DNA from 4 places in the Rhizobium sp. Leaf321 genome. Region 1 is predicted to be linked to each of the others. Evidence: predicted binding sites of a transcription regulator. Region 1 holds the regulator's gene; each other region holds the start of a gene.
What was found. The regulator LexA, encoded in region 1, represses DNA repair genes until DNA is damaged. The targets are predictions, from matches to a motif close to TGTTCNNNNTGTGTTCNG.
Positions count from the first base shown of each region.

Region 2: the regulator LexA is predicted to act here: its motif matches at 3,637-3,654, upstream of ASF70_RS09805 (PA0069 family radical SAM protein).
Region 3: the regulator LexA is predicted to act here: its motif matches at 724-741, upstream of uvrA (excinuclease ABC subunit UvrA).
Region 4: the regulator LexA is predicted to act here: its motif matches at 2,576-2,593, upstream of ASF70_RS09205 (ImuA family protein).

Region 1 covers NZ_LMOF01000007.1:185,094-189,643, forward strand. Annotated here, with positions in the region: gene ASF70_RS13695 (ComEC/Rec2 family competence protein) at 1-1,576, shown strand, start outside; gene lexA (transcriptional repressor LexA) at 1,557-2,276, opposite strand; gene ASF70_RS13705 (VOC family protein) at 2,469-3,344, shown strand; gene kdsA (3-deoxy-8-phosphooctulonate synthase) at 3,349-4,194, shown strand; gene eno (phosphopyruvate hydratase) at 4,323-4,550, shown strand, end outside.
Region 2 covers NZ_LMOF01000006.1:721,948-726,497, forward strand. Annotated here, with positions in the region: gene ASF70_RS09785 (F0F1 ATP synthase subunit C) at 1-200, shown strand, start outside; gene ASF70_RS09790 (F0F1 ATP synthase subunit B) at 278-925, shown strand; gene ASF70_RS09795 (F0F1 ATP synthase subunit B) at 930-1,415, shown strand; gene ASF70_RS09800 (ribonuclease HII) at 1,468-2,178, opposite strand; gene ASF70_RS09805 (PA0069 family radical SAM protein) at 2,419-3,576, opposite strand; gene ASF70_RS09810 (hypothetical protein) at 3,707-4,237, shown strand; gene moaB (molybdenum cofactor biosynthesis protein B) at 4,247-4,550, opposite strand, start outside.
Region 3 covers NZ_LMOF01000007.1:417,573-422,122, forward strand. Annotated here, with positions in the region: gene ASF70_RS14990 (HPP family protein) at 1-12, shown strand, start outside; gene ASF70_RS14995 (single-stranded DNA-binding protein) at 30-614, opposite strand; gene uvrA (excinuclease ABC subunit UvrA) at 860-3,781, shown strand; gene ASF70_RS15005 (DUF72 domain-containing protein) at 3,818-4,550, shown strand, end outside.
Region 4 covers NZ_LMOF01000006.1:598,044-602,593, forward strand. Annotated here, with positions in the region: gene ASF70_RS09195 (MDR family MFS transporter) at 195-1,661, shown strand; gene ASF70_RS09200 (hypothetical protein) at 1,756-2,046, shown strand; gene ASF70_RS09205 (ImuA family protein) at 2,654-3,412, shown strand; gene ASF70_RS09210 (DNA polymerase Y family protein) at 3,330-4,550, shown strand, end outside.

The DNA of each region.
Region 1 (4,550 bases):
GCTGGCCCATATCGTCGCGATCTCAGGCCTGAACATGGCGCTGGCAGCCGGTATCTTCTTCGTCGGCGTCCGCTCCGTCCTGTCGCTGTTTCCAGGCTTTGCGCAGGCCTATCCGATCAAGAACTTTGCCGCGTTCGGTGCGCTTGTCATGGCGACCGCCTATTACCTGATTTCCGGGTTCGGGGTTTCCGCCGAGCGGGCCTATATCATGATGGCGGTGATGCTGGTCGCCGTGCTCGTCGATCGACCCTCCATCAGCCTTCGCAACGTCGCCCTTTCGGCAATCATCATCCTCGCCATCTCGCCGTCGGAGATTTTGGGTCCGAGTTTCCAGATGTCGTTTGCGGCAACCGCGGCACTGGTGGCGGGGTTCGCCCTCTGGACGCGATATTTCGCGAAAGGAAAGGAGGAGACAAAAGGTAGCAACCGTTGGATAACGGGTGTCGCGGCGACGTTCCATTTCATTGCCGGGATCGTGGTGACGTCGCTGATCGGCAGTACGTCGACGTCGATCTATTCGATCGAGCATTTCCACCATCTGACCACCTACGGCCTCGCGGCCAATCTCGCGGCCATGCCGATCATTTCCTTCGTGGTGATGCCGGCAGGGCTTGTTGGCATGTTGCTGATGCCGTTCGGGCTGGATGCTCCCTTTCTGTTCATCATGGGCGAGGGGCTGCGGATCGTCATTCGCATTGCCGAGATCGTCGCCGCATGGGGCGGCGATATTGCCATCGGCCGGCAGAACCCGCTTTTCCTGCCTCTGGCGACGGCAGGCTTTCTGCTTCTGACGCTGCTGCGCACGCCGCTGAGGTTGACAGGCGCGCTGTTCATGGCGGTGGCTTTGCTCTTTGCGGTCCGCTCAGGCTCGGCGCCGAGGCCTGATATCGTCATATCCGAAGACGGCGCATCGGTCGGCGTGATCCAGGATGACAAGATCACCCTCAATCGAACCCGACCGCCGGGATTTATCTACGATCAATGGCGGCGAGCGCTGGTGCTTGAGACCGGAGAACAACCGCTCGCCTTGCCGGTTCTTGCCTCTTCGGAACCAGCGCGAGGTGCCAGCCTTGCGAAAAGCGATGACAGACCACCTGGACCACATTCGCGACCGGATTTGACGCGCCGGGAAATCGAATATGTCAGGGGTTTTCTTCAAGCATTGAAGCCCGGACGATTCGCCTGTCTGCCGAAAATCCTGTGCGCGGCGCAGACTGCTCAGGACATCCGGATCGTCACTGTCGAAGACAACCGATACACCGGTCTTGCCTGCGATGTCGGTCGGATCATCGTCTCGCCCGGCGCACGCTTCGATACTTGCCGCTCCGGCGCCTTGCTTCTCAGCGGGCGGACGTTGCGCCGGACTGGCGCACTGGAAATCACCATTATTCCGAACGCGACAGCGCCAGACATCAAGATTACGGCGGCGATGCGAGACAGCGCACAGACCTCAAGCCGTCCGTGGACCGTCCACCGGTTCTATGACTGGCGAACGCGACAATTCGACTTTGGCATCCCGGAGGCTGTTGCTGCGCATCTCCGGGATGACAGCGTTCTCAATGGTAGCGGCGAATAAGGCCGACAAGCTTGCCCTGGACCTTCACCCGGTCGGGCGGGAAGATGCGGGTCTCGTAAGCCGGGTTTGCCGCTTCCAGTGCGATCGAGGCACCCTTGCGGCGGAACCGCTTCAGGGTCGCTTCTTCCTCATCGACCAGGGCAACGATGATATCGCCTGGACTTGCGGTGCTGGTATTCTTGATGATGACGGTATCGCCATCGAGGATGCCGGCATCGATCATCGAATCGCCCTTCACTTCGAGCGCGTAATGATCGCCGGAACCCAGCATCTCGATCGGAACGGCGATGTCATGGGTGTTGTTCTGGATCGCGGAGATCGGCACGCCGGCAGCGATTCGACCCATGACCGGAATGTTTGTCGAGAACGGATTGTCCGCCATGACCGGCGCCGGCTTCTGAGCGACGACCGGTTGCGTTTTGCCGAGGCTTCCCTCGATGACACTGGGAGAAAATCCCCGTCGCGGATGAAGGTTCGCCACATAGGCGTCAGGCAGCTTGATCACTTCGAGCGCGCGTGCTCTGTTCGGCAGACGGCGAATAAAGCCACGCTCCTCGAGCGCGGTGATAAGCCTATGGATGCCGGACTTCGATGCAAGGTCGAGAGCGTCCTTCATTTCGTCAAACGACGGCGGCACGCCTGATTCTTTCATCCGCTCGTGGATGAACAGAAGTAACTCCTGTTGCTTGCGTGTCAGCATGGACGGGACCCTCAGAATTGGAAACAAATGCAGAACGGACGCTATATGTTCTATCTGTGTTCCGCAAGCCCCAAATTTCTGCTGAAGAATAGTCTCATTTCAGCGTTCGATCACGTATTCAGTTCGTGCGCAGCACTTGCCGAGTTTCCCGCGATAGCCAATGTTCTGCGGAATAAGACTTTGGGGGTGTAAGTGGGTAACAAGTCAGTCGATCATTTGGTTCTGCCCGTTGCAGATCTGGCGTCAGCGCGGGGGAGGTTGACCGCTCTCGGCTTTACTGTGGCACCTGAAGGTGTTCACCCTTTCGGCACAGCCAATGCCTGCATATTCTTCGCGGATGGCTCGTATCTCGAGCCGCTGGCCATTGTGAACCGTCGGCTAGCCTCGCTTGCGGCAAAACGAGGCAACGTGTTCACTGATCGCGACATCCGCTTCCGCGGCCAGCGGAAAAGGGAAGGTCTATCGGCGGTGGTCGTCGGGACGCAGGATTCAGCGGCCGATCATATCCGTTTTGTGGACGGGCACATGTCTGCGGGCGAGATGCTTCAATTCTCCCGCCCGATGCAGTTGCCCGATGGTGGGGAGAGCGAAGTCTCATTCCGTCTGGCGTTCGCGGCAGTCCCCGAGGTCGATGACATCTTGCTGTTTTCCTGCCAGCGAATCGCCGCATTACCGGCAGATCGCGGTGGTCTTGATGAGCACGCAAACGCCGTTACAGGCCTTCGAGAGATCGTCTTTTCTGCAGATGACCCGCTGGAGTTTCTGCCGCTTTTCGAAACCGTGTTCGAGACGCAACCCGAGCAAGGGAAAGACGGTCTGCGGATCGAAGCTGCCAATGCCAGCATCCGCATTCAATCCAACGACACGTTCAGCGATGAGTTCCGGTCTTCGATGAAGCCCTTGTTATCGTCGCGCCTCGCTGCGCGCGGGATCATCTTCAAGACCACCGATCTCGCCGTGACAGAGATCACCCTTGCTGCTAATGACGTCGCATTCATCCGCAGGGATGGCCGCGTGATCGTGTCGGCAGCCCCGGGGCAAGGTGTGGTTTTCGGTTTCGAGGAATAGTGAAATGACAGTCTCCGCCAATTCTGAAGTGTCCGTGGGCGAGGGGAGTTCGAAAGTCGTTTTTTCCAACACGGCAAAGCTCTCGCTGATTGCCGGTCCCTGCCAGATGGAAAGCCGTGATCACGCCTTCATGATCGCGGGTACGCTTGTCGAACTCTGCAAGAAGCTCGGCATCGGCCTCGTCTACAAGTCCTCCTTCGACAAGGCGAACCGCACGTCGATCTCCGGCAAGCGCGGCATCGGGTTGGACAACGCGATGGCAATCTTTGCCGATCTCAAGAAGGAATACGGCTTTCCTGTTCTGACCGACATTCACACGGAAGAGCAGTGCGGCCTCGTGGCCAATACGATCGATATCCTGCAGATCCCAGCCTTCCTGTCGCGCCAGACCGATCTTCTGGTCGCGGCCGCAAAGACGGGTTGCGCCATCAATGTGAAAAAGGGACAGTTCCTGGCGCCCTGGGACATGAAGAACGTTCAGGCGAAGTTCCTCGAAAGCGGCAATCCCAATGTGATGCTGTGCGAACGCGGCGCGTCGTTCGGTTATAATACGCTTGTCTCCGACATGCGCTCGCTGCCGATCATGGCGTCTCTCGGAAGCCCTGTCATCTTCGATGCGACCCATTCCGTCCAGCAGCCAGGCGGCCAGGGCGGCTCTTCCGGCGGCCAGCGCGAGTTTGTCGAAACGCTTGCCCGTGCAGCCGTCGCAGTCGGTGTTGCCGGCGTCTTCATCGAAACCCACGAAGATCCTGACAACGCACCGTCCGACGGTCCGAACATGGTCCACCTGAAGGACATGCCGCGCCTTCTGGAAAAGCTGCTGGCCTTCGACGCCATCGCAAAAGGCTGACGGCGTCGAAAAACCGCCGAATTGACTGGATTGTAATCCGCGTGTCATCGACGATCGCACAATGTCGATGACACGCCTGTTCGCTGAGCCTGCGAATTCAGGCTCGCACATTAACCGAGGAGAGACCCTTGACCGCCATTACCGACATCATCGCTCGCGAAATTCTGGACAGCCGTGGCAATCCGACCGTCGAGGTGGATGTTTATCTGGAAGACGGCTCGATGGGCCGCGCCGCCGTTCCGTCCGGTGCCTCCACGGGTGCGCATGAAGCCGTCGAACTTCGCGATGGTGGCAAGCGCTATGGTGGCAAGGGCGTCGAAAAGGCTGTCGAAGCCGTCAACACCGAGATCTTCGAC
Region 2 (4,550 bases), on a different contig from region 1:
GCGCAGGTCTGGCTTGCTTTGGCATGGCCGGCACGGCCCTCGGCCTCGGCAACATCTTCGGCAGCTACCTGTCGGGCGCCCTGCGCAACCCGTCTGCCGCTGACAGCCAGTTCGGCCGTCTGGTATTCGGTTTCGCCGTTACGGAAGCTCTGGGCATCTTTTCGCTGCTCGTAGCTCTCCTTCTCCTGTTCGTGGTCTAATACCAGACCTGGACTTCGGATCACGGTCGTTTCAAAGCGCACCGTGATCCTTCGCATTTGGAATTCACCCGGAGGTGATGATGTTCGTGACTTCGGCATATGCGCAGACCGCGCCGGCCGCTCCTGAAACGCCTGCAGCACCGGGCGCCGCACCGGCGGCCGAACCGCATGCTGCTCCGGCTGGCGAAGTGCATACCGAAACCGGTGTCGCCCACGACACTGAGCACAGTGGCGCGTTTCCACCGCTCGACTCATCCCATTTCGCGTCGCAGCTTCTCTGGCTCGTCATCACGTTCGGTCTCTTCTACCTTCTCATGAAGAAGGTGATCGTTCCGCGCGTTGGCGGAATCATCGAGGATCGTCACGATCGTATCGCCAAGGATCTCGAAGAAGCCGGCCGCGCCAAGGCGGAAGCCGATGCTGCCGTCGAGACCTATGAAAAGGAACTGGCCGCCGCCCGCGCCAAGTCGCACGGCATTGCCGAAGCGGCCCGCGAAGCCGCCAAGACGAAGGCTGCTGCCGACCGTAGCGCCATCGAAGCCGAACTGGCCGCAAAGCTCAGTGCAGCAGAAACCCGCATCGGCGAGATCAAGGACAAGGCTTTTGCTGAAGTCGGCCAGATCGCCGAAGATACCGCATCCGCCATCGTCGATCTCATGATCGGCGGCAAGGCAAGCGGCGATGACATCAAGGCTGCCGTCGCGGCCGCCAAGACGGGGGCCTGATCGCATGGCATTCGACGCAACATTTTTCGCACTCGTTGGTCTCGTCATTTTCCTCGGCATCCTGATCTACATCAAGGTGCCGGGCATGATGGCAAAGTCGCTCGACGAACGCGCCGCCAACATCCGCAGCGAACTCGACGAAGCCAAGAAGCTTCGCGAAGAAGCCCAGGCGCTGCTGGCTGAATACCAGAAGAAGCGCAAGCAGGCCGAAGCCGACGCTGCCAGCATCGTGGCTTCCGCCGAACGCGAAGCCGCTGCCCTGACGGAAGAAGCCCGCCAGAAGACGGAAGAATTCGTCGCCCGCCGCAACGCGGTCTCCGAGCAGAAGATCAAGCAGGCGGAAGCTGATGCCGTGAGCGCCGTTCGCGCCGCAGCCGTCGACCTCGCCATCGCCGCCGCCGAAAGCGTCATCGCCCGCAAGGCCGATGCAGCAACGCAGGAAGCCCTGTTCAGGGACGCCGTCGGTACGGTTCAAACGCGCCTGAACTAAGCTTCAGAGACATGAATTAAGAAAAGGCCGGGCGAAAGCTCGGCCTTTTGCGTTATGCGGTGAGGGTAATGTCCGAGTCCTGGAGATCGGCGAGATCGTCTTCCGGCAGCGGATCTTTCCGCATCGGACGAAAGCTCATCCGGTGGAGCGGGCAGGGGCCGTGGCTCGTAATGCCGTCGCGGTGCTGTTTGGTGGCGTATCCGACATGCTTGGCAAAGCCATAGGCCGGAAAAACGGTGCAGGCGCGACCCATCATCCGGTCGCGGGTGACTTTCGCCACGATCGAGGCCGCGGCGATGGAGACAGAGCGGCTATCGCCCTTGATCACGGCCTTGCCGGGGCAGGCGAGCCCAGGCGGCATGTCGCGGCCATCGGTGAGGAGATAGGCCGGCTTGATATTCAGTCCGATCACCGCACGCCGCATGGCGTCGAGACTGGCGCGCAGGATGTTGCGCTCGTCGATGAGGCGCGGACCAGACGATGCAATCGACACATGCGCCGTCGCCATGATCATCGCAAACAGCGCTTCCCGCTGCTTCAGGCTGAGCTTCTTGGAATCGTCGAGACCGGGTGGAATGTTGTCGGGATCGAGAATCACGGCGGCTGCCACAACCGGACCCGCCAAGGGACCGCGGCCTGCTTCGTCGGTGCCAGCCACCGGCCAATGTCCGGCATCCCGCGCCATCAGCTCCAGGCTGAAATCTGGAACGAATGGCGTCTCTTCAAACAATGTCGGAGAATCGGGCGGCGTGCGAAGCAACATGGCGGCAGTTTCGCACGCCCGCCCGACCTCCGGCAACCCCCGGACAACGAGTGCGGCGTCGTTGCCCACCATCGGGGGCGCCCTTTCGGGATGATGGTGGGAACCGGGGGTCTTTCGGCAGGTGATATGCGGGAACCGTGCCGAAATTCGAAATTAATCGACCTGAATGAAAGTCGCTGTAACTCTCGCGACGTCATCAGGCCGTTTCGCAGGGACGACGGATGCCCCTGCAGGCCAAACTCAAAGCAGCGAAAGCTGAATGCCCGCGCCATTCGGACGAACAAACAAATCGTCCCTAAGCGGCACGCCCCGACGCGTCATGCCGAGCCGCTTCGTTGCCATCTCGAAGCGTCGCCCGATCTGCCAGGCGTAAGGACCGGTGCCCTTCATCCGCTTGCCGAACTCCGCGTCATAATCCTTGCCGTCCCGCATCGAGCGAACGAGCGACATCACATGCCGGTAGCGGTTCGGGTAATGCTGCAGCAGCCAGTCGCGGAACAGCGGCGCCACTTCCAGCGGCAGACGTAAGAGCACGTAACTCGCCTCCGTTGCGCCGGCAGCGTGCCCCGCTTCCAGGAGCCGCTCGATCTCGTGGTCGTTCAGCGCCGGAATGATCGGCGAGGTGAACACAGCTGTCGGTATGCCAGCGTCCGAGAGCGCTTTGATCGCCTCGAGCCGTTTGGCGGGCGTCGACGCGCGCGGCTCCATGCTGCGGGCAAGCTTGCGGTCGAGGGTGGTTAGCGATATCGCGACCTTGGCGAGGCCCTTCGACGCCATGTCGGAAAGAATGTCGATGTCGCGGGTGACCAGCGACGATTTGGTGACGATTGTTACGGGATGGTTGGCCTTCTGCAGGACTTCAAGGATCTGGCGCATGACGCGCCATTCCCGTTCAATCGGCTGGTAGGGATCGGTGTTGGTGCCGATCGCAATCGCCCGGACCTTGTAATCGGCCCTGCTCAGTTCGCGCTCCAGAAGTTTCGGCACGTCGGGTTTGGCAAACAGCTTCGATTCAAAGTCCAGCCCCGGCGAAAGCCCCATGAAACTGTGGCTCGGCCGCGCGAAGCAGTAGATGCAGCCATGCTCGCAGCCGCGGTACGGGTTGATTGAGCGGTCGAAGGGAATGTCGGGAGAATCGTTTCGGGTAATCGCGGTACGTGGCTTTTCCACCTGCACCTCGGTCCGGAACGGTTCCAGTTCCTCGATCGTCTGCCAGCCGTCGTCGAAAGCCTCGCGACGCTCCGTCTCGAAACGTCCTGAAGGGTTCAGTCCGGCGCCACGACCGCGCCGGCGATCCCCCTCGATCCGGAGGCCGGAGGTCTTCACCAATGCATCGGCAATATCAGCCGTATGAGCAGGCGCGAATGCGTCCTGCCGCAAATGGGACAGCTCGTTCATGGGGCACTCCTGACGGGAAAAATTCCCGTTCTCGAATGAACAGATTCCTATCGCGACATTGAGAACAATGCAAGAACAAACTCGCAAAGCATATGTGGTAATCCCTTGCGCAATGCGCTAGACGTTGAAAATGCTGACTGTTTTAATGGAATGCCGGGATCAGGAAGCCGAGCTCGCGCAGACGTTGTCCGTCCTTGTTTCCGCCGCGGTGGAGGGGTTGGTCAGCGATGTCGTGGTGCTCGATCACAACTCGCGCGACGGGTCCTCCCGTGTCGCGGATGCCGCCGGCTGCCGTTTCCACAGCGCTTGGGACATCGTCGATATCCTGCACAAGGCGCGCGCCGAATGGCTGCTTCTGCTGGAGCCCGGAGCGCGTCTCCAGGCCGGCTGGATCGACGAGGTGATGGAATATCTGGCGCTCAACCGTCAGCCCGTGCGGTTCTCGCCTTCGCGAACCTACCGCAAGCCGTTCCTTACAAGGATCGTCCGTTCAGTCCCGCCGCTCGAGCAGGGGCTGATCCTGCCGAAGCGCGAAGCCGTCGCGCTCGCAAAGTCCGGCATGGGTCTCGTGGATGTCGCCAAGGCTGTGACGTCAGCCGCAAAGCCGTCGAGACTGGTGAGCGAGATGATCCCAGCGTGGGTTGCCGCGTCCGCGCGATAAATCAGACCGTTACTTGCCCGATCCGCGCCGCAGATGCTCGTCCAGCCGCGGCATGATCTCGATGAAGTTGCAGGGCATGTGGCGGTAGTCCAGCTGCGCTTTCAGGATGCCGTCCCAGGCATCCTTGCAGGCACCGGGAGAGCCCGGCAGCACGAAGATGAAGGTTGCATTGGCAACGCCGCCGGTTGCCCGCGACTGGATCGTCGAGGTGCCGATCTTGTCGTAGGAAATCCGGTGAAACACCTCGGAAAACCCGTCCATCTTCTTGTCGAACAGCGGCTCCAGCGCTTCCGGCGTCACGTCGCGGCCGGTA
Region 3 (4,550 bases), 230 kb from region 1:
AAAGGCGCCTGAGCGGCGCCTTTTTTTGATCAGAATGGGATGTCGTCGTCGAGGTCGCGGGAGAAGTTCCCGCCGCCACCACCGGAGGACTGGCCACCCTGGCTGCCCTGAGCACCACGCCCTGCCGGTGCTCCTCCCCCGGAACGCGGACGATCATAGTCATCGCCGCCGCCACCGTAGTTGCCGCCGAAATCACCGCCGCCACCGCCGCCGAAGTCGCTTGCACCACCACGTGCGCCGCCGCGCTCACCGCCGCCTTCGCCACGACCGTCGAGCATTGTCAGGGTCGAGTTGAAGCCCTGAAGCACGATTTCGGTTGAATAACGATCGTTGCCGGTCTGGTCCTGCCATTTGCGGGTCTGCAGTGCGCCTTCGATATAAAGCTTGGCGCCCTTTTTGACATACTGCTCGACGACCTTGCAGAGGCCTTCGTTGAACACGACGACCGTATGCCATTCTGTCTTTTCGCGACGCTCGCCCGACGTACGATCGCGCCAGCTTTCCGACGTGGCGATGCGCAGGTTTGCGATCGGGCGGCCATCCTGCGTCCGGCGGATTTCCGGGTCGGCGCCGACATTGCCCACCAGAATGACTTTGTTCACGCTGCCCGCCATTGTATTCACCTCGTTTGCCGCCAAGCGCGGCTTTGAAAACCAATTACCCCACCTTAAACCATCGACCGCCCGGATTGGGCAACGCCGAGGTTTAATCCACAGTGAATTTTGTTCTTTCTTTGTTCTATTTTCTCCGTATAGTTCTGTCAAGCATTCGGAACCGGGTTGCGTTGCAACAGTTTCGTCTCGACAGGCGGCTTTCGATAACTACATAAGGACCTTCGATCCTCCCCGAAGGCATAACGATGAGCGAACTCAAAACCATTTCCATCCGTGGTGCGCGCGAGCACAATCTAAAGGGTATCGATCTCGATCTGCCCCGCAACTCGCTGATCGTGATGACCGGCCTGTCCGGCTCAGGCAAGTCGTCGCTTGCGTTCGACACGATCTATGCTGAGGGCCAGCGACGCTATGTCGAAAGCCTGTCGGCCTATGCTCGCCAGTTTCTTGAGATGATGCAGAAGCCTGACGTCGACCAGATTGAAGGCTTGTCTCCGGCGATCTCGATCGAGCAGAAGACGACCTCGCGAAATCCCCGCTCGACGGTCGGCACAGTCACGGAAATCTACGACTACATGCGCCTTTTGTTCGCGCGCGTCGGCGTTCCATATTCGCCAGCGACCGGGCTTCCGATCGAAAGCCAGACCGTCAGCCAAATGGTCGACAGGGTCCTTGCTTTCGAAGAAGGCACCCGTCTTTATATTCTCGCACCAATGATCCGCGGGCGCAAAGGCGAGTACAAGAAGGAACTCGCCGAGCTGATGAAAAAGGGTTTTCAGCGCGTCAAGGTGGATGGCCAGTTCTATGAGATCGCCGACGTTCCAGCGCTAGACAAGAAGTACAAGCACGACATCGACGTGGTCGTGGACCGCCTTGTGGTGCGTTCCGACATTGCCGCGCGCCTGGCCGACAGCCTTGAGACGTCGCTGAAACTGGCGGATGGCCTGGCCGTTGCGGAGTTCGCCGACAAGCCTCTGCCGGAGAAGGAAACCTCCGCAGGCGGATCTGCCAACAAGTCGCTCAACGAAACCCATGAACGGGTTCTGTTTTCGGAAAAATTCGCCTGCCCTGTGTCCGGATTCACCATTCCGGAGATCGAGCCGCGGCTGTTCTCCTTCAACAATCCCTTCGGTGCCTGCCCCACCTGCGATGGTCTTGGATCACAGCAGAAGGTGGACCGGAACATGATCGTGCCGGAACCCGGCCGGACACTGAAGGATGGCGCGATCGCGCCATGGGCGAAGTCCACCTCGCCCTATTACAACCAGACGCTCGAGGGTCTCGGCAAGGTCTTTGGTTTCAAGCTGACGGACCGCTGGGACAAGCTGTCGGATAGCGCCCGCTCGGCGATCCTTGAGGGCACCGAGGAAAAGATCGAGTTCAACTACGCCGATGGTGCCAGGTCCTACAAGACGACCAAGACGTTCGAAGGCATTGTCCCCAATCTCGAACGGCGCTGGAAGGAAACCGACAGTGCCTGGGCGCGCGAGGAGATCGAGCGCTACATGTCGGCCGCTCCATGCCCGTCCTGTGCCGGCTATCGCCTGAAGCCGGAAGCGCTGGCGGTCAAGATCAATAAGCTGCATATCGGCCAGACGACAGAAATGTCGATCCGGCTGGCACGCGACTGGTTTGCGGCGCTCCCCGAGCACCTGAACGCGAAGCAGAACGAGATCGCTGTCCGTATCCTCAAGGAGATCCGCGAGCGCCTTCAGTTCCTGAACGATGTCGGGCTCGACTATCTCAGCCTGTCGCGAAATTCCGGCACGCTGTCCGGTGGCGAGAGCCAGCGCATCCGTTTGGCATCGCAGATCGGCTCGGGCCTCACCGGCGTTCTCTACGTGCTGGACGAGCCATCCATCGGCCTCCACCAGCGCGACAATGCCCGCCTGCTCGAAACGCTGAAGCATCTGCGTGACATCGGCAATACTGTCATTGTCGTGGAACATGACGAGGATGCGATTATGACCGCCGATTACGTGGTCGATATCGGCCCTGCGGCCGGCATCCACGGCGGCACGGTCGTCGCCGAAGGCACGCCGCAGCAGGTCATGGCAAACCCCAAGTCACTGACCGGTAAATACCTGTCGGGCGAACTCGGCGTCGCAGTTCCCACTGAGCGCCGCAAGGTCAAAAAAGGCAAGGAACTCAAAGTTTTCGGAGCTCGCGGCAACAACCTGAAGAATGTTACCGCCGCCGTACCGCTCGGCGTCTTTACCGCCGTGACCGGCGTATCGGGTGGCGGCAAGTCGACCTTCCTGATCGAAACGCTCTACAAGTCGGCCGCACGCCGCGTCATGGGTGCGAGAGAAATCCCGGCCGAGCACGATCGGATCGACGGGTTCGAGCATATCGACAAGGTGATCGATATCGACCAGTCGCCGATCGGTCGCACACCGCGCTCCAACCCGGCCACGTATACCGGTGCCTTCACCCCCATCCGCGACTGGTTTGCCGGCCTGCCGGAAGCCAAGGCCCGCGGGTATGCGCCCGGCCGTTTCTCCTTCAACGTCAAGGGCGGTCGTTGCGAGGCGTGCCAGGGCGACGGCGTCATCAAGATCGAAATGCACTTCCTGCCGGATGTGTATGTCACCTGCGACGTCTGCCACGGCAAACGCTACAACCGCGAAACGCTCGACGTGCATTTCAAGGGCAAGTCGATCGCCGACGTCCTCGATATGACGGTCGAGGAAGGCGTCGAGTTCTTTGCCGCGGTTCCGGCTGTGCGCGACAAGCTGCAATCGCTGTTCGATGTCGGTCTCGGCTATATCAAGGTCGGCCAGCAGGCAAACACGCTCTCAGGCGGCGAAGCGCAGCGCGTCAAGCTTGCCAAGGAGCTGTCGAAGCGTGCCACCGGCCGCACGCTCTATATTCTGGACGAGCCAACGACAGGCCTGCATTTCCACGACGTCGCGAAACTTCTGGAAATGCTGCACGAACTGGTCAACCAAGGCAATTCGGTCGTGGTCATCGAGCACAATCTCGAAGTCATCAAGACCGCGGATTGGGTTATCGACATTGGCCCCGAAGGCGGCACGGGTGGTGGGGAGATTGTCGCCTGCGGCACGCCGGAACAGGTCGTCAAGGAGAAGCGCTCCTATACCGGCCAGTTCCTTAAGGAGCTTCTGGAACGGCGTCCGGTCAAGAAAGTCCAAGCGGCAGAATAGTTTTTACCGCCGCCAATACCTGTTCCGGGGAGATGAGTGATGACACCAGGCGTAATTCGAACAGGTATCGGCGGCTGGACCTTCGCGCCGTGGGAGGGCACGTTCTATCCGGACAAGCTGGCGAAGAAACGCCAGCTTGAATATGCGGCGTCCAAGCTCAAGGTCATCGAGGTCAACGGCACCTATTACGGGTCGCAAAAGCCCAAGACTTTTGCGAAATGGGCGTCCGAAGTGCCTGACGGATTCATCTTCTCGCTCAAAGCCAGCCGCTACACCACCAACCGCAAGGTCCTGGCCGAGGCGGGCGAATCGATCGAACGCTTCCTGCAGCAGGGGCTCGTCGAACTCGGCGACCATCTTGGGCCGTTGCTGTGGCAGTTCGCGCCGACCAAGAAATTCGAGCCTGACGATTTCGAAGCGTTTCTGAAGCTGCTGCCGGACGCGCTGGAAGGGCTGCCTTTGCGCCACGTCGTCGAGGTCCGCCACGACAGCTTCAAGGTTCCGGAATTCGTCGAACTTATCGCGAAATACAATGTCGCCCCCGTCTGCGCCGATCATTTCGACTATCCGATGATCGCCGACGTTACCGCTGATTTCGTCTATGCGCGGCTGCAAAAAGGGTCGGACGAGATCGAAACCTGTTACACGAAGCCGGATATGAAAGATTGGGCGAAAAGGTTGAAAACCTGGTCTGCCGGTAGCGTCCCCGACGATCTACCTTTGATCGACGAATCGCGAAATCCCGCCAAAAAGCCGCGCGACGTCTACG
Region 4 (4,550 bases), on a different contig from region 1:
CAAGGGGTGAGGAGCGCTTGTGGAACTTGATCTAAATCAAATATAGCTTGACGCAACCAAGTTTGCGCTCCTAAGTCGATGACGCACTGACGGCCACCAGAACTTGCAGATGCACGCTTTGCAGACGCAATATCCTGCCGCGACCGCCGAATTTCTCTCTTGTCGCGCCCTCCGTCAGGGCTTCGGATTCATTCATGTCTGAAAAAGTCTCACATCGCGGGCTCGTCGTAGCCGCGATCATGGCAAGCATGGCGATGATCGCCATCGAAGCGACCATTGTCTCCACCGCCATGCCGCAGATCGCAGCCCAGCTCGGGCAGCTCAATCTCTACAGCTGGGTGTTTTCCGCTTTCCTCCTGTCGCAGACCGCGCTGACCGTCGTCTTCGGCAAGCTTTCCGATATCTACGGGCGAAAGCCGATCGTGCTGGCTGGCATCGCCGTCTTCCTGGTCGCCTCCATCCTCTGCGGATTTGCCTGGTCGATGCCGTCCATGATTGCCTTCAGACTGCTCCAAGGCATCGGCGCTGGCGCCATTCAGCCCGTCGCCATGACGGTGGTGGCCGATCTCTTTCCGGGCAGCCAGCGTGGAAAGGTTCAGGGCTATCTGGCCAGCGTCTGGGCGCTCTCGGCCGTGGTTGGCCCGCTGCTCGGCAGCGTCATCATCCATAACCTGCCCTGGGCCTGGATCTTCTGGATCAACGTGCCGGTCGGCCTTGCCGCTGCCGCAGCGTTCATCCTGTTCTACCACGAGGAAAAGCACACCCGGACGGTCTCGATCGATATCCTGGGCGCCGTGCTGTTTGCCGTCTCCATCTCGGCGCTGATGATTGGCCTCACGGTCTCCGAGACCGGATTGTCGACGTCCGCGATCGTCTCCTTCGTCCTGTTCGCCGTGTCGCTTGCGCTGTTCATCTGGCAGGAGCGTCGCGTCGAAGAACCGATGGTCGCGCCGGATCTCTGGCTCTACCGGCCGATTGCGGCCGCCAACATCTCTGTCTTCTTCGCCTCCATGGCGATCATGGGGCTCACGACGTTCCTGCCCATGTATGTGCAGACCGTGCTCAACCAGTCGCCGCTGGTGGCGGGCTTTGCACTGACCATGCTTCTCTTGGGATGGCCGTGCGGCGCAACGATCGCTTCGCGGAACTTCACCCGGTTCGGGCTGCGGCCCATCATGCTGGTGGGCGCCGTGTTCGTCCCCGTGGGAACCTTCCTCCTGACCCTGCTGACGCCATCCAGTTCGGCGGTGCTTGCGGGTGCCGGCTCGCTCGTCATGGGTTTCGGCATGGGCCTTCTCAATATCGGCGCACTGATCCTCACCCAGGGAAGCGTCGCGGCCTCGCAACGCGGCAGTGCCACGGCGTCGAACGTCTTTTCCCGCAACCTCGGCAGCACGCTGGGCGCGGCGATTCTCGGGGCGGTGCTGAGCTGGGGCCTGGTCCATACGACCAGCGGACAGGCGATCACGACCGACCAGCTGCGTGCTCTCCTGAACGGAACCGGTCTCGTGAGTGGCGATGCCGAAGCGGTTCGCCTTGCGCTGCAGGACGGCCTGCACGCGACCTTCCTGACCATGCTCCTGTTTGCCGTCCTGATCGTGCCCGCTTGCCTGTTCGTGCCCCGCGATGCCGTCCACAAGGACGAGCCCGCGCCGGCCTGAACCTTGAAATCTGGCGCCAACATGCCCATTTCGCTGTGAACGGGGCCCTATCGGGACCGATATCGTCACAACGACTATTAAGGTGGGTGGCACGATGCAGCAGATGACAAAGACAATCCGGGACCTGACGATCGAGGAGCGCGAAGACGCGCTGATCACCATGGCGCACGCGCTTGAAGGCGCTGCCAGAGAAGCCCTGGTCGAAGGTAACCGCCAGTTCGCTGCGATCTCCGGCAACATGGCCGAAGCGATCTTCATCAACGCCGATCAGCTTGCACGCGATCACGTCGAGGAAGCCGAACAGGTTCTCGAACAGGCCGTCCAGATCATGGTCGAATATGAAGCTGAACACCCCTACCGGATCGTCAGCACCGCGATCCACTGAGGACGGCGGCACGGCGGGCGACGGGCAACCTTGCCTGCCTCCCGCATTCTCTCGCAGTGGAGAAGACGCCACCTCATGCGGCAAGCCTTCACTGGTCTCCTATACAAAACGTCTGACATTGAACGCCTGCAAATCCAACGTCGAGTTCCTCGGCGATGGCGCAGATGGTAGCGTTGTGCTCCTTGGTGTCTGCGGGAATGGGAAAGAGCCAAAGGGCGGCGGCTCGTGGGCGGATGGCCGCAGACGGCCATAGTCCCGCATGAGCGCGAGTGTTCATCCCCTTTGGCTCTGCCACACATCGCCGAGCCACTCTGTTACATTCTTGATATGCAGATTGGCGATTTGAGAACGGAAAGTTCTCACGGTTTTCGTGTCGCCCCAGCTAAGATCAAGAACATGCAAAAAATCTCAAGCACTCCATCGAGCCTCTCAAGCCGCCTACAAAGCTGATTCAGAACGATGAATCTTCACCGGCGCTAAAATGCCGAGAGCTATCCCGTTCTGACCCCGCTTGACTCTTCTGTCGCGGCGGAACAGAAACAGAACACCAACATTCTTTGGGACATGAAGTCCTGTGCAACGCGAACCTTGAGGAGGGCCGTGAACGATGTCGCATGCCCCTGCCTCAAGGCTTGTCGAGGAACTGAGAGACCGGATTGCGCATCTGGAAGGCAGCGTGTCGCGCAAGGCGCTTGTGCTGCCCTTCGGGGTGCCTGACGTCGACGAGCGATTGCCGGGCGGGGGGCTTGCCTATGGCGCATTGCATGAAATTGCAGGTGGCGGGGCGGGTACAATCGACGGTGCCGCGGCCGCCCTGTTTGCGGCAGGTATTGCGGCGCGAGCCAAGGGAAAGGTTCTCTGGTGCCTGACCCGGCCGGATCTCTTTGCGCCGGCGCTGTCGCAGGCCGGGCTTCACCCCGATCGCGTCATCTATTGCGAAGCCGATAAGGAGGAGGACGTGCTTGCCTCGATGGAAGAGGGGCTGTCCTTCGGGGGATTGGCGGCCGTCGTCGGGGAACTGGTGAGGCTGCCGATGACCGCGTCGCGGCGTCTTCAACTGGCTGCCGAGAAGACGGGGACGCTCGGCCTGGTCGTCCGGCGCTGGCGACGGCAGACGGAGGCCTCCGACTACGGTCAGCCGACGGCGTCCACAACACGCTGGAGGATCAGCACCCTGCCGTCCGAGCCGCTTCCTGTCGCCGGCGTGGGACGGGCTAGGTGGCTGGCGGAATTGATGCGGGTAAAGGCGGGGCAATGTGCCGAGTTTGAGTTAGGAGCCTGCGATGCCGAGGGTCGTGTCTGTTTACTTCCCCTATCTAGCAACGGATCGGATACGTCGACATGGCGAGGAAGCCGTGTCGGTTGACCAGCCGCTGGTCGTGGTCTCGCGCAGCGGCTCGAAACGCTGGATATCGGCAGCCGATACGGCTTCCCGCAAGCTGGGCCTCAAAGTCGGCATGGCTGCCAGCAAGGCACAGGCGATGATTGGCAACCTTCATATGGTGGATGCCGATCCCGTTGCCGACGCCGCAGCCGTCGAGCGCCTGGCGCTATGGGCGCTTCGTCAATACAGCCCCGTCGTTGCCGTGGATGGAACGGATGGCATCGTCATGGATACCGAAGGTGCCGATCACCTTCAGGGTGGTGAAGAGCTGCTGATCTCCGGCGTTGTCAACGGTCTCCGCGGCAAGGGCCTGACGGCACGTGCCGCTGTCGCCGATACCTGGGGTGCGGCGCATGCACTGGCGCGACTGACGACGAACGAAACGACGGTGGTGCCGCGCGGTGATGTCACCAAGGCCGTGATCGGACTTCCAATCCACTGTCTGCGGCTTGCGGCAGATACGATCCAGGCATTGCGCATCCTGGGTATCGACACGGTAGGAGAGCTGTCGGCACTGCCGCGTGCGCCGTTGACACTGCGATTTGGTCCGGAGGTCGGACGCCGTCTCGATCAGCTCTTCGGCCGTCTTGCAGAACCCATCGATCCGTTGCGCACGCCGGATCTGGTCGAGGTGGCGCGCAATTTCCAGGAGCCCATCGGTGCGCCCGATACGATTGCAAAATACGTCCGCCGGCTGGTGGCGCAACTGACGGCAAAGCTGGAGGAGCGGGGGCTGGGCGTCCGGCGCTCCGATCTGATCATCCATCGCGTCGACAACACACGCCAGTGTCTTCGAGCAGGACTTGCCAAGCCCGTGCGTGATCCTGCCCGCCTGACAAAGCTTCTCTGTGACCGTATCGAAAAGATCGACCCGGGCTTCGGCATCGAGCGGATGGTGCTGGTGGCGGTCATGGCCGAGCCGCTGGAAATAAAGCAGGTCGCAAACGCGCTGGTAGAAGAGGCGGTGGTGGATGTGACGCCGCTTGTCGATATTCTCGGCAACCGGGGCCAGCGCCTTTACCGCATCACGCCGGTGGCCTCCGACGTTCCGGAACGATCTCTCCGGCGGATCGGACCGACGGCCGTCGAGACGGGTGCCGAGTGGGCAGCCAGGTGGCCG